DNA from 3 places in the Mammaliicoccus sp. Dog046 genome. Region 3 is predicted to be linked to each of the others. Evidence: riboswitches for the same ligand, from Rfam matches in the RefSeq annotation. Region 3 holds a riboswitch; each other region holds the start of a gene.
The links. Region 3 has a riboswitch for thiamine pyrophosphate ahead of P3U32_RS08810 (ECF transporter S component). Riboswitches for the same ligand answer to the same signal wherever they lie in the genome.

Region 1: another riboswitch for thiamine pyrophosphate. It lies ahead of tenA (thiaminase II); the one in region 3 lies ahead of P3U32_RS08810 (ECF transporter S component).
Region 2: another riboswitch for thiamine pyrophosphate. It lies ahead of tenA (thiaminase II); the one in region 3 lies ahead of P3U32_RS08810 (ECF transporter S component).

What each region holds. Positions count from the first base shown of each region.
Region 1 covers NZ_CP120131.1:710,678-714,976, reverse strand. The annotation lists gene thiM (hydroxyethylthiazole kinase) at 1-437, opposite strand, end outside; gene thiD (bifunctional hydroxymethylpyrimidine kinase/phosphomethylpyrimidine kinase) at 430-1,242, opposite strand; gene tenA (thiaminase II) at 1,229-1,924, opposite strand; TPP riboswitch at 2,004-2,103, opposite strand; gene P3U32_RS03500 (LysM peptidoglycan-binding domain-containing protein) at 2,221-3,057, opposite strand; gene P3U32_RS03495 (single-stranded DNA-binding protein) at 3,427-4,008, opposite strand; gene P3U32_RS03490 (YwpF-like family protein) at 4,190-4,299, shown strand, end outside.
Region 2 covers NZ_CP120131.1:321,723-326,021, reverse strand. The annotation lists gene P3U32_RS01520 (VOC family protein) at 1-72, shown strand, start outside; gene P3U32_RS01515 (acetylornithine deacetylase) at 200-1,435, opposite strand; gene tenA (thiaminase II) at 1,451-2,128, opposite strand; TPP riboswitch at 2,200-2,309, opposite strand; gene P3U32_RS01505 (DUF2200 domain-containing protein) at 2,325-2,681, opposite strand; gene P3U32_RS01500 (MFS transporter) at 2,737-3,945, opposite strand; gene P3U32_RS01495 (LysE family translocator) at 4,150-4,299, shown strand, end outside.
Region 3 covers NZ_CP120131.1:1,766,658-1,770,956, forward strand. The annotation lists gene P3U32_RS08795 (class I SAM-dependent rRNA methyltransferase) at 1-62, opposite strand, end outside; gene auxA (lipoteichoic acid stability factor AuxA) at 438-1,736, opposite strand; gene P3U32_RS08805 (hypothetical protein) at 1,884-2,009, shown strand; TPP riboswitch at 2,114-2,218, shown strand; gene P3U32_RS08810 (ECF transporter S component) at 2,311-2,886, shown strand; gene P3U32_RS08815 (ABC transporter ATP-binding protein) at 2,898-4,299, shown strand, end outside; gene P3U32_RS08820 (energy-coupling factor transporter transmembrane component T family protein) at 4,291-4,299, shown strand, end outside.

The DNA of each region.
Region 1 (4,299 bases), 1.1 Mb from region 3:
GCGACCTTAACTGCGTCAATCGATTGATCACTATCCGTACCTTTCATCATCGTGTCATCTTCAATTAATGCTAAAACTTCAGAAGCATTACCTCTAATCACATCGACAACTTCATCGTTTAATAATGTCGAACAGAACGTTTTTCTTAAATTCGATGCACCAACTGCAACAGGGTCCAATATTACTGGAACTCCATTTTCATGCATGATTGTCGCATATTCCTTCATATCATAAGCTCTGTCCGTCGTAATTGTTCCAATATTAATTAAGAATGCTCCTGCGTGTTCCGCAAATTCCAATGCCTCATCTGGTTCTTCACTCATCGCCGGGCTTGCACCAAGCGATATTAATCCATTCGCAGTAAAATTCTTCACAACATCGTTTGTATAACATACGACAAGTGGTTTACTTACTCTTAGACTTTCTAATTTACTCATAATCTAACCCCTCAATTTTTTGGTAAGCAAAATGATTTACAGGACCTTGTCCTTTACCAATTTCAGGTGTATGCTGAATCGCTAAAGTGATAAATCGCTTAGCAGTATGCACCGCTTCTTCAATCGTATGTCCTTTAGCCAATTCTGCTGTTATCACCGCGCTAAATGTACAGCCTGTACCATGTGTATGCTTAGTATTGAATCTTTCACTCGTCCAATGCTTAATACCTTCATTAGTAAATAAATAATCGATGGCATCTCCTTCAAGATGACCACCTTTGATCACAACGCCTTTTGAACCAATTTCATTTAAAAAGAAAGCGCCTGCTTTTTTTATTTCTTCTTCAGTTTGTATTTTAAAACCAACAATTTCTTCTGCTTCTGGAATATTAGGTGTAACCACTGTCGCTAAACTCAGAAGTATTTCTTTAAGTTTATTTTTACCTTGCTCATCCATTAATGCATCTCCACTTTTCGCAACCATCACAGGATCTATCACGTAAGGTTTATTAGATGCTTCAATATATGGCTTGATAGCGTTCATCATTCCTTCTGAAGCAATCATCCCTGTCTTAATTGCATGTGGTTGTTCATCATCGAAGACACTCTTTAACTGACTTTCAATAACATCTACTGTTAAATGATGCACAGCTTGAACACCAAGCGTATTTTGAGACACAATACTCGTAGGTACGGCCATTCCATATACACCGGATGCTTGGAATGATTTTAAATCCGCCATTATTCCGGCACCACCTGTTGGATCTGTCCCAGCGATTGTAAGTGCAATTTTAGGCTTCTTCATATTGATTCACCTCAAACTCCCAATCTTCAATTTGATGTGCCATTTTAAAGAAATTACGTTCATGAACTGTACTTTCTAAGAAATTTCTTTCCACAACAGCTATAGCTTCTTCACTATTATGTTGGCTAAAATCATTTAACCAATTATCTAAAATGTCCATGAGTTCATCCATACCCTTATAATAGAATTCAAACCACGCCTTTAATTCATGATCCTCTGAAAAGTCATTACGTTCAATTGCCATTTGTGCTAGTTTTCTATATACATAAGGACATGGTGCCATAGCTGCTACTGTATATGCGACATCATCATGCGCGTAAGCATTGTAATACATATGCTTAATATAATGATCCGCAGTTGGATACCATGATCCATCTTTTATAATTTCTTGATATGATTCTCCAATATAGTCAGCAAGGATTTGATGTGCCCCTACTTCACCTGAAGAAGCAAATTCAATCTGTTCAAGTAAAAATTTTAATTCTGATTTAGAATTTATTTTAGGTATTAATAACGCATATACTTTTGCAAATTCATTTAAATATTTAGAATCTGCTTTTAAATAATGTTTTAACGCTTCTTTAGAAATATCACCATCGATCAATCCTTGTATAAAATCATCTTTATAAATTTCCTCAATGATCGGTTGCACTTTCTGTTTTAATCTGTCTGTAAAAAGCATTTTCCCACTCCTAATATTAAATTTCTCAATAAAAAAATGACCTCTTTCATAAAAAAGAAGTCAATTAACAATAGGTATATACGTTAATTAACTGCTTTCCTACGTTGGCATTACCCAAATCAGGTTATAAGGGACTGATTAATATCATCTCAGCCATTAAGGCGCCCCTAGCAGTCATTTACTTATTTAGTTAAATTAAGATTATCAAATAGAATCATTATGGTCAAATTAAAAAAATCGCCAAGGATATTTCCTAGGCGATTGGATTAATGTAATTAAATTTTCAACTTTTTAGCTTACCACCAGTTATTTTGAGAACGGAATGCAATCGCTGCATCAACTGAACCATAACGTTGTTTAGCGTAGTTAAGCATACCTTTTGTTTGTGTTTCTACTGAACCAGTTCCCCATGCTTCTTTCGTTTGACCAAGACCTCTGTAACCTAATTCATTTACAGCGTTTGGATTACCGCTTGATTCTGGTAATACGATTGTATTCCACATAGCTTCAGTACCACCTGCAGCTAAGAATTGAGCTTTAGTAGATCCACCAGTACTAGCTGTTGACGTTTGTGTTGTTTGAACACGTTGTGCTGGTGCTTGGTAACTTTGTTGAGCAGGCGCTTTATATGATTGTGCTGGCGCTTGGTAGCTTTGTTGTTGTGTTGGTGCTTGATAAGTTTGTTGTGCTGACGCTTGGTTAGATTGAACCGGCGCTTGTTGAGCAGCAGGCGCTTGTGCAGGAACTGCAGATTGCGCAGGTGCTTGTAATGATAATTTTTGACCAACAATAATCAAGTCTGATGATAAATTATTCCAAGCTTTTAATTGTGAAACTGTAACATCATATTTAGATGCAATCTTACTTAAAGTATCTCCCGCAACTACAGTATATTCTGTAGTAGATTGTGAAGCTTCTTTTGCTTCGTTAATCTTGATAACTTGATTTGGTAAGATTAAGTTAGAAGTTAAACCATTTTCTGATTTAAGTGCACTAACTGTAGTTCCATATTGTTGTGAAATACTATGTAAAGTATCTCCTGATTTTACTGTATGACTTGCTGCATCAGCTGTAGCTGTTACCCCTGTAGTAACTGCAACAGCAGCCGTTGACACTGCTAATAGTTTTTTCATGATTAAATGTTTCCTCCCGTGAGATTCACTTTTTATATGATTTTTACTGTTTAAACTATACCATTATTTTTCGTGACATAGGTTACAACAATATAAAAAAAATCTGGCAAACATTACAGTTTTATGACAATGATTTCCAAGTAATATTACTACATTACTTTTTAGAAAACCTTGATTTACAGGCGTATATTTAGATTGAGCAAAATCAATTATCAGACAATTTGTCATATTTCTGTAATTTGTTATCCAATTATAAATGATTATGTATACTTGCTGCCCTACAGCAAGACAGCAAGTTTTTGAAAAGATTCAATATTTATAAAAAAAAATAGGAAGTACAATCTATGAAACAACCAACATACTCAATAGCTATTTCGGAGGATCCGGGGAAGATGTTGTTACTTTACGTGCATCGTTATCACCTTGTGACTCTGAATTGATAACTTTTATCGCATGACTATATTTATCATACATTTCATCACTCACACTTTGTTGACTACTTTCACGCACATGATGCATCGCTCGCTGTTTCTCTTTGTGGATTTGTGAAGATAAATCATTTGAATAACTCTCAACACTTTCACTTATTAATTCATGTATATCTTCTTTACTTTGAGGAAAAGAACCTTTAGAAGATGCAGGCATATTTAAAAATTTAATGGTTTCACAAATAATTTCAGTTATAAATTGCTTTTTATCTTCTTTCATATATGCCCTTGTCTGAATTTGACCAGTTAATGCAATTAATTGCCCTTTCCTCGTATATTCATGAATGTTATACGCTAGCTTTCCAAACGCTTTACATACGATAAAGTCTACCGCCATATTTCCATCTTTACCTTTGTAACCACGTTCAACAGCTAAACAAAATGTTGAGATCATCATTTCACCCTTTTTAAAAAATGATGGGTCTTTCGTTAATCGGCCTACTAGAACAGATTTATTTAACATATTCTCACCTCCTTTAACCTTAATATAAAGTGATGCACACTTTTTCGTCAAAATGGAAAAATGGAAATAAACAGTAACTAAATCCTACAATTTCCAATGTTTATTTTTATTTTTCTCATAAGTGCTTTATAATGGATATCAAAGTTGAAGATTCGTAGATTTAACTAAGAGGAGGTTGTTTATGAAAACATTTAAAGCAGTCCGATTTCAAATTGTTAATGATGAACAAATTACTGAATATGAATTATTAGATGGAATAATAATTAATAAAGAAAATAGTGGTACTGGTTG
Region 2 (4,299 bases), 1.1 Mb from region 3:
GTCACTCAAGCATTTCTTAAAATGAAAAAATTCGACATACAAACTTTAGTTGATGCATATGAAGGAAAATAGGATAAAAAAAGAAACAAACTGAACTTAAATGAATAAGTTCAGTTTGTTTTTTTGTAGTGGCTAAATTTAATTTTATATCTTGGCTTCAATGTTGCTTGTCGGCCTCCACTTGCAACATTCTGTCACCTTAAACAACCGGATGATGATACCAATCTTCTAAAAATCTAAATAACACTTCACTAAATTGTTCTAGCTCTGTTATTTTTATCTTTTCATCTACTGAATGTGCTTCAGTTAATTCCCCAGGTCCATATAATATTGTAGGTATACCGTAATCACTTAACCATCCGCCATCAGTCACACTTGGGTTCACTCCTTTTTTCAAAGGCGCTTTAGTCACATGTTTATGTGCGTCGGCTAACTTTTCAAATCCTGGATGATGTTCAGGTAAAGTAAAGCTCGGGAATATTTCACCTTTATCTTCTATCATAGATGTCCCTCCCCATTCAAATTGTAATGGGTTTTCTTTTAACCATAGATCCGCTTCAGCTATTTGATTCAAATAAGTTTCTATTTCATCGACAATATCTTTATCATTTTCATTAGGCAAATAATGGACTGTAATCCATAACTTACATTCATCTGCTATAAATGCCGGATGTCTCCCACCTTCAATCACAGCTGGATTTATCGTTGTTGAACCATAAGGCATACCCGGATATGACTTCATCACAGCCCAATGTTTTTCAAGTTCATTTAATGCATGTATGACTTTGTACATTTTATCTATTGCACTCGCACCAAATAAATGACCACCTGCATGAATCATTTGTTGGCGTGCACCATCGTGAATTGTTTCTTTACTTTTTACAGTAACCCATCCAGTGATGACGCCACCTTGACCTTGTGCAATTAAATGACTCGTATCTAATACAATTCCTAAATCAGGCGTTACTAACAAATGCTCACATGCTGTCTTTGTGCCCGCTTCACCGACCTCTTCTCCAACAACAGATTGCACAATAATATCTCCTTTAGGTTTTACACCTTTATGATTTAACTGTTCTAAAACATATAACAGTGTTGCAAAACCACCTTTCATATCACTGACGCCTCGCCCATATAAATAACCGTCCGATGATGTGAGTTCAAATGGCGGTACTGTCCAATCTGTCGCTTCTCCTACATTGGCAACATCAACATGACCATTTAACACCAACTTTGGTGCATCAGGATTTGTACCTTTCAATACTGCATTGATAACACTGTCATTTTCATATAATGGTATTCGATCAATGTCGAATCCTAAACGATGTAGCATTTGTTCAATTACATCTTGTAACGGATCCGTATTTCGTGCTGGTGGACTTTCCGTATTATATTGTATGAGTTGCTTAATGATTGCTTGATGTCTTTCCTCCATTATTACACCTCTCTTCTATTTAATTGGCGTTGTCCATGTTTCGATATTCTCCGCCATGTCCCAGAACATATATTCATAATAGCTCGTCTTAACAACGATATCTTCAAGCCTTTTCAATTCTTCTTCAGACTTACCTTCAGTGACGCTATCCATGAGTTCAATGCACATGTCTTTAAATTCCGTAAATTCTTCCGAAGCATACATTTGAATCCATTCATCATATAAAGCATGATGTGTATGTCGTTCCGCTTCTGCAAGTTTTAATCCAATATAGTTATAACTCCATGTACACGTTAATACCGCTGCAATGACATTTTCAATGCCACCTTGCTGAGCTTTATTTAACATATAACTTGTATAAGCCACTGTCGTTTGTGCAGGTTCAGTTTGCTCTAATTCCTCTTCTGAAATATAAAACTGCTTAGCGTAACCGCGATGCAAATCCATTTCCGTATGAAGCGTACCATTCGCTAAGTCTGCAAAAGTCATCATCATATTTAAATCTGTTGATTTCGCCGCTCCAATTGAAAATAATCGTGCGTATTCTATTAAATACACGTAATCTTGCTTTAACCAATGTTTAAACTTCTCTTCGTCTAACGTACCGTCACTTAACCCTTTTATAAAAGGGTGTCCCAAATATGATTCCCAAATTGGCTCTACTCTTTGAAATAATTGTTCAGTAAATGTCATGATATATCCTCCTTATTTATAAAAAAAAGACGCTATTTCCATATAGAAAATAGCGTCTACTCATCCGATAAATATAAGTTTCGCCACTTTCCTACGCCAGTATGAACTGGATCAGGTTCAAGGAATTTTAAAGATACACTTTAATCTCAGCCTCTTTATAAAGGCACTTCCAGTGGTCTAACATATGCAATTGTTATTATTTTTCTGTTCTAAAGATATTCTCTTTCTTCTTACCTCTAGCAAGCTCGTCAACAAGCTTGTCTAAATACCTAATTTCTTGCATTAAAGGTTCTTCAATTTCTTCAACTCTCATGCCACAAATCACACCTTTAATGAGCTTTCTGTTAGGATTTTTATTAGGCGCTTCTTCGAAAAACGTCTTGAAATCCGTGTCACTTTCTAATATACGTTGAAGGGCTTCTTCATCGTAACCCGTCAACCAAGTGATAATTTCATCTACATCTTCTTTAGTCTTCCCTTTTTTCTCAGCTTTTGTAACATAATGTGGGTAAACACTTGCTACACGCATCGCATATACTTTTTCATTTTTCAATTGAACTTCCCCCTTAACAATATTTTCATTTCAGCTTTATTCCCACATAACACAACTATTGTGCCATATCTTGTGTCACATGTGAATGATTTATACTTTCTTTATAACTCATGACGAAGAATATAATGCTCACAAAGGAAATGAGCGATAAGATACCAAACAATTCAATACTGTTATGGAGATGATCTAATAACAACCCACCAAGAAGCGGCGCTAATAAACCACCTAACTTTTGTAAGCCTGCTAATGAATAATAACTGCCTTTATAATTTTCTTCCGATAATTCATCAATTTGAATATCGACCATCGTAAATACGAGCATTTCTCCTAATGTAAATAAGACCATCGCCATGCCTTGATATAGTAAATGGTCCATGACACCCATGAAAAATAATCCAATCGGCATAAGTACACCACCTACAATGATCGAAGTTCTGATAGACGTCCATCTACTAAATTTAAATATAAAATATTGGCAAGTTAACACTGTGACACCATTGATGGATAACAATAATGCGAAGCGTTTTGATGCTTCAACTTGCGTATGATCTAGCGCAAAATATTGTGGTAACACACCCGACATCACATTATATCCAAATACGAATAAAATGAGACCAATCATTAATAATAGAAATGCTTTATTTTTCATCGCAATCATAAGCGTATCTTTAATTGTAGATTGCTTCTGTTTAACAGAAATTTGAAAGTTATGGTTATTTTTTATGAAGGTGAATGTGAATATTATTGTATTAAGCACATATGCACTGACAATGATGTTACAAATAAAATGAATACCAAATTGTTGGATTTGTGTAGATAATAAAGGCCCTAATACTGCAGAAATGTTAATAATATAATAGCGGATATTAAATACGATATGTTTATTAGACTGATCTGAAAATATAGCAATCATTGCTTTATATGTAGGAGATAAGAAACTATTGCCAACACTATTTACAATTGTGAATAGAATAAATCCTTGAAATGTATTGATGAAAGGAAAAGTAACAAAACTCAATGTTACTAATAATAATCCAGTATAGATGATGATTTTTTTATTTATTTTATCGACAAATGGTGCAGCAATAAAACTCATAAATAAGGACGATACTGCAAACATTGAAACAATAACCCCAATTTCAAATCCACTATATTGAAACTGTTTTGATAAATATATCGAGAGAAACGGAATAATTAAAAAGGTACTGAATCGCTCTAAAAATGTTGCGATAAATAATGTATAGATAATACTCGGTAATTTCATAAGATGTATGCACCCCTTTAATTTTCAGATAATTGCATTATGATGAGTGTATATGAAGCATTCCGATATGACAACCCGATATTGAATAAAAATCATTTGTATATGATATAGTATGCTAAAATTCATTTTAAATTTCATATAGTTTTCTGAACGAATATTTGTTATATTTGTGAGAATAAATATTCATGACAGGAGTAGATTGCATTGGACAATTGGTTAAGTTTCGTATTTATCGCATTAATTATTATCATCGTACCAGGCCCTGATTTTTTCATTGTTCTCAACAATACATTAAAAGGCAATGCTAAAAATGGCATCATGGCCGGATTAGGTATTTCAAGTGCACATGTACTA
Region 3 (4,299 bases):
ACAAGAGGATATCCTCTTAAATATTTATCTTCTTTACCTCTTTTAAGCATTAATTGTTTCATTATATTTGGCCATCCTTTCGAAACGTCTCACATATTATAACGTATAAAACACAAAACGCAAAAAAACAGAGTATTCCCCCTATTGAATACTCTGTTAACCGAATTTATTAATCAAATTTCCCCCAGAAAGTTTGATCCCCTTTTATGTAAACGCTTACTATAAATTATTATAAATGATAGAATTATTCCACGCAATACATTTTTGAAGAAATTCATTAAAATTATTTACATATTACATTTTGTTATATAACAGTCGCTGATTTAGTTATTGTTTATGCACTTTATATCACTTTATTTTATAAAATAAAAAGCAGTAAACATTCATTTTCACGAATGTTTACTGCTTTTTTCTAATGTTATAGTCAAAAACTTAAATTAAAATGATTTTTTTAGATGAATAATAAATGCTGGTGTAATAAACAAGAATAATAAAAATGAAATTGGTGTTATAAACACTGAAAATTGAGATGTTTGAATTGCTGATACAAAGAACGTAGTTGCAATTTCAAAGAATAAAGCTGATACGACAAACAATTTTCCGAAATTATTTTTATTTTTATAATTCGTTGTGTAATTAAAGTAAGCATATAAAATAATTAATAGAAGAAGGATGAATAAAGTCAACCATTCAAATACATATTGTATTTGTGATAAATGCCATTCTCCAGATAAGAATAACCCGTTACGATTATTAAATTCTATAAATGTAAATAGGAATAATACTGCTGTACATATCCATTCTATATAACTTTTCTTTAACCATTTAGGACGTCTCATCCATTTTGGAATATCTTCGTCCTCTATTTTTATAATTTCTTTCCATCTTTCATTACGTTGTTTACGCTTCGCAATGGCTTCATCAGAATTAAACTTTTCTAATGTTGCTTGTTTAAAGTTTTGTAATTTTTGATAAAAGCCTTGAGACATGTTTAAAATTTTACTTGTAACAAGATTGTTTTTAACACGTGAATATTTTTCATCATTTGACGATTCGATATCTTCATCACTTACAGGTAATGATCTTCTTAAATATAAACTTACCCATACCGACATTTGACTGAAGCACCATAATAATATGAAAAATAAATTGACACTCATTACATCAATTGGTTTAACGTTTTTCGCATCTATATTATGATTCATCGCAAATTGAGAAATAAAATAACATAAACCATATGAAATAATGATCCATAAATAATGATATTTACGATTCGTTGGATCTAATTCATTTTTATAAACGACATATCCAATGTGTATAGCAAACGGAATGATGAATAAAAATGATGCGAAGCTGTATACTTGGAACATCGTCATCATAATGACAACCATAAACAAAATGGTTAATCCGATATAAAATATCGAAATGTCATAATCATAATTTGTAGTTCTTCTTAATGTGCGTCCTATCAATAATACAAATATCCCTAATAATAAAATGATGATTGATGTGACAACCGGCATGCCACCGATATAGTGATTTAAAATTCTTACTAATTCATCAAAAAAAGCAACAAAGAAGTCTCCAATATTTCTAATGTGAATTTCACTAGAATCTTTAATATTATAATCTTTTATTCGTGGTGCATTAAATAGTATAAGTAATCCAGTTATTAAAATGAATATACCTATAATATGACTAAAATGAACTTCCCAGCTCTTTTTCTTTATAGACATGTTCTTCACCTCATTGAACATTATAGTTGTTTCAATTTCAATTGTCTTTAATTATATTGAAAATCGGTCCCAAGTACTAGTATGAAGTTTAAAAAACTTATCTAGTTGGGTATACTATAATATCACAGATTTTAAAGGAGTGTTATTATGCCAGCAAATGATAAGCATAAAGAAGAAGCAAAAAAAGTAAAAGAAAAAGAACAACAAAATAGTAATGATCGCAAAGACGGTCAAGAAAAAACGAAAGACAATATTCAAGATACTTTTGAATAAGTCATTCCGTTTAATACGTTGTTAGATTCGTTAGATGAGCGAACACTAAGAATTCCTATTGACAAAAAAACTATTTCGACTTATTGTTAGTGTTAACAATTCAATACATGCACTAGGGGCGTTTTTAACTGAGACGGACATATTTATAGTCTGGACCCTTCGTACCTGATCTAGATGATACTAGCGTAGGAAAGTGTTCGAAAATCATATAATATTCATTTTAATGATGATAACAATATTTTTGTGCGCTTCTATTTAGATATAGGAGTGCACATTTTTTTATATAAAGGAGCAAATACACATGTCAAAAAGTTTAACATTGTCTGATATTTTAGTCACAGTTTTAATTGGTGCAATCTTCTCAATCATTTATAAGTTTTTATGGATTCCTTATGAATTCCTCAAACCATTAGGCTTACATTTAGAACAATCTGTTTATGGTTTTTGGTTTATAGCAGCTATCGTTGCTTATTTAATTATCCAAAAACCTGGTGTGGCTATTTTAGCTGAATTCGCTGCTGGTGCTGGTGAAACAATTGTTATGGGTCAGTTTGACATCCCTACTTTCATTTATGCATTGTTACAAGGTTTAGCTTGTGAAGTCATTTTTCTAGTTGTTCGTTACCAATCAAGAAAATTATCTGTTGCGGTAATTGCAGGTATGGCAGCAGGTATCATTACTTTACCTATCGACTGGTATTATAATTATTTAGGTGATGTAGCTCTTTGGAACGTCGTTCTTATGTTCACTATTAGAATATTGAGTGGTGCAATCGTTGCAGGTGCATTAGGATATGCAATCGTAAGAGCGCTCGATCAAACTGGTGTTACAAAACTCTTTAGACCTGCATCTAAAAAAGATTATGACTTATTATAGGAGTTATTCCATTGTTATCACTTAAAAATTTAAGACTCAAATTTCCAGAAGATGAACGTATTATATTTAAAAACATAAATATTGAAATTAAAGATAAAGAAAAAGTACTTTTACTTGGCCCTAGCGGTTCAGGTAAAAGTACATTATTAAATGTACTAAGTGGTATTATCCCTAGATCTATGGATATTCCAATGAAATACGATCATAAGCATATAGATCCTTCTCCTGGAGTTATCTTCCAAGATCCAGATACACAATTTTGTATGCCTCGTATTAAAGAAGAGCTTGCATTTATTTTAGAAAATAAAAACGTACCTGCACACGAAATGGATCCATTAATAATAGAAGCAATGCAAAAAGTAAACCTTGAAGCTGATGCTTCAACAAAGCTTGATCGATTAAGTGGCGGTATGAAACAAAAGCTAGCAATTGCATCTATGTTGTTACAAGAATCAGATACGTTATTTTTAGATGAACCTACTGCCATGTTAGATCGAGAAGCGACAACACAATTGTGGAATCTTATGATGCAACATTGGGAACACCAAACTGTCGTTATTGTTGAACATAAAGTAGATTATATTTGGAATTACGTTGATAGAGTTATTGTAATGAATGAAACAGGAGAAATTACGCATGATAGTACGCCAGAAGACATTTTAAACAACCATACGCAAATTTTAAATCAATATGGTGTATGGCACCCTAATTCATGGCAATTTGCGCCACAACTAGAATATAAGGCAACAAACAGCCAACCTTTACTATCCTTAGACCAATTAAACATATTACGTGGAAAACGTACATTGTTTAATAGTGACCATATAACAATCAATAGCGGTGAATGGATCACGTTAACAGGTAAGAATGGTACTGGTAAGACAACTTTCTTAGAATCAATTATGCAGCTTGTTAAATATAAAGGCGAGATGTCATTCGAAGGCCAACCTTTAAACAAAGTAAAAGATGCGTCTCAGCATATTTATTTTGTTTATCAGAATCCAGAACTACAATTTATAGAAATGTCTGTATACAACGAAATTTATATTAACTTTGCATTCCAGGATAAAGCAACAGCGCAAGAGAGAACAATAGAAATGTTACAGTTACTTAAATTAGAACACGTTAAACATCAACACCCATTTGAATTATCTATCGGACAGAAGAAACGTCTGAGTGTTGCGACAGCATTAAGTACGCAATCAGATATCATATTGTTAGATGAACCAACCTTTGGACTGGATAGTCATAATACATTTGAACTTATAAAGTTATTTCATAACCGCGTTCAATCTGGTCAAACTATCTTAATGATTACACACGAAAATGAAATTATTAATAGATATGCTACAAAGCAATTCACAATATCTCATCAACAATTATTAGTTACTGGTGGTGATATTGATGCTAAGT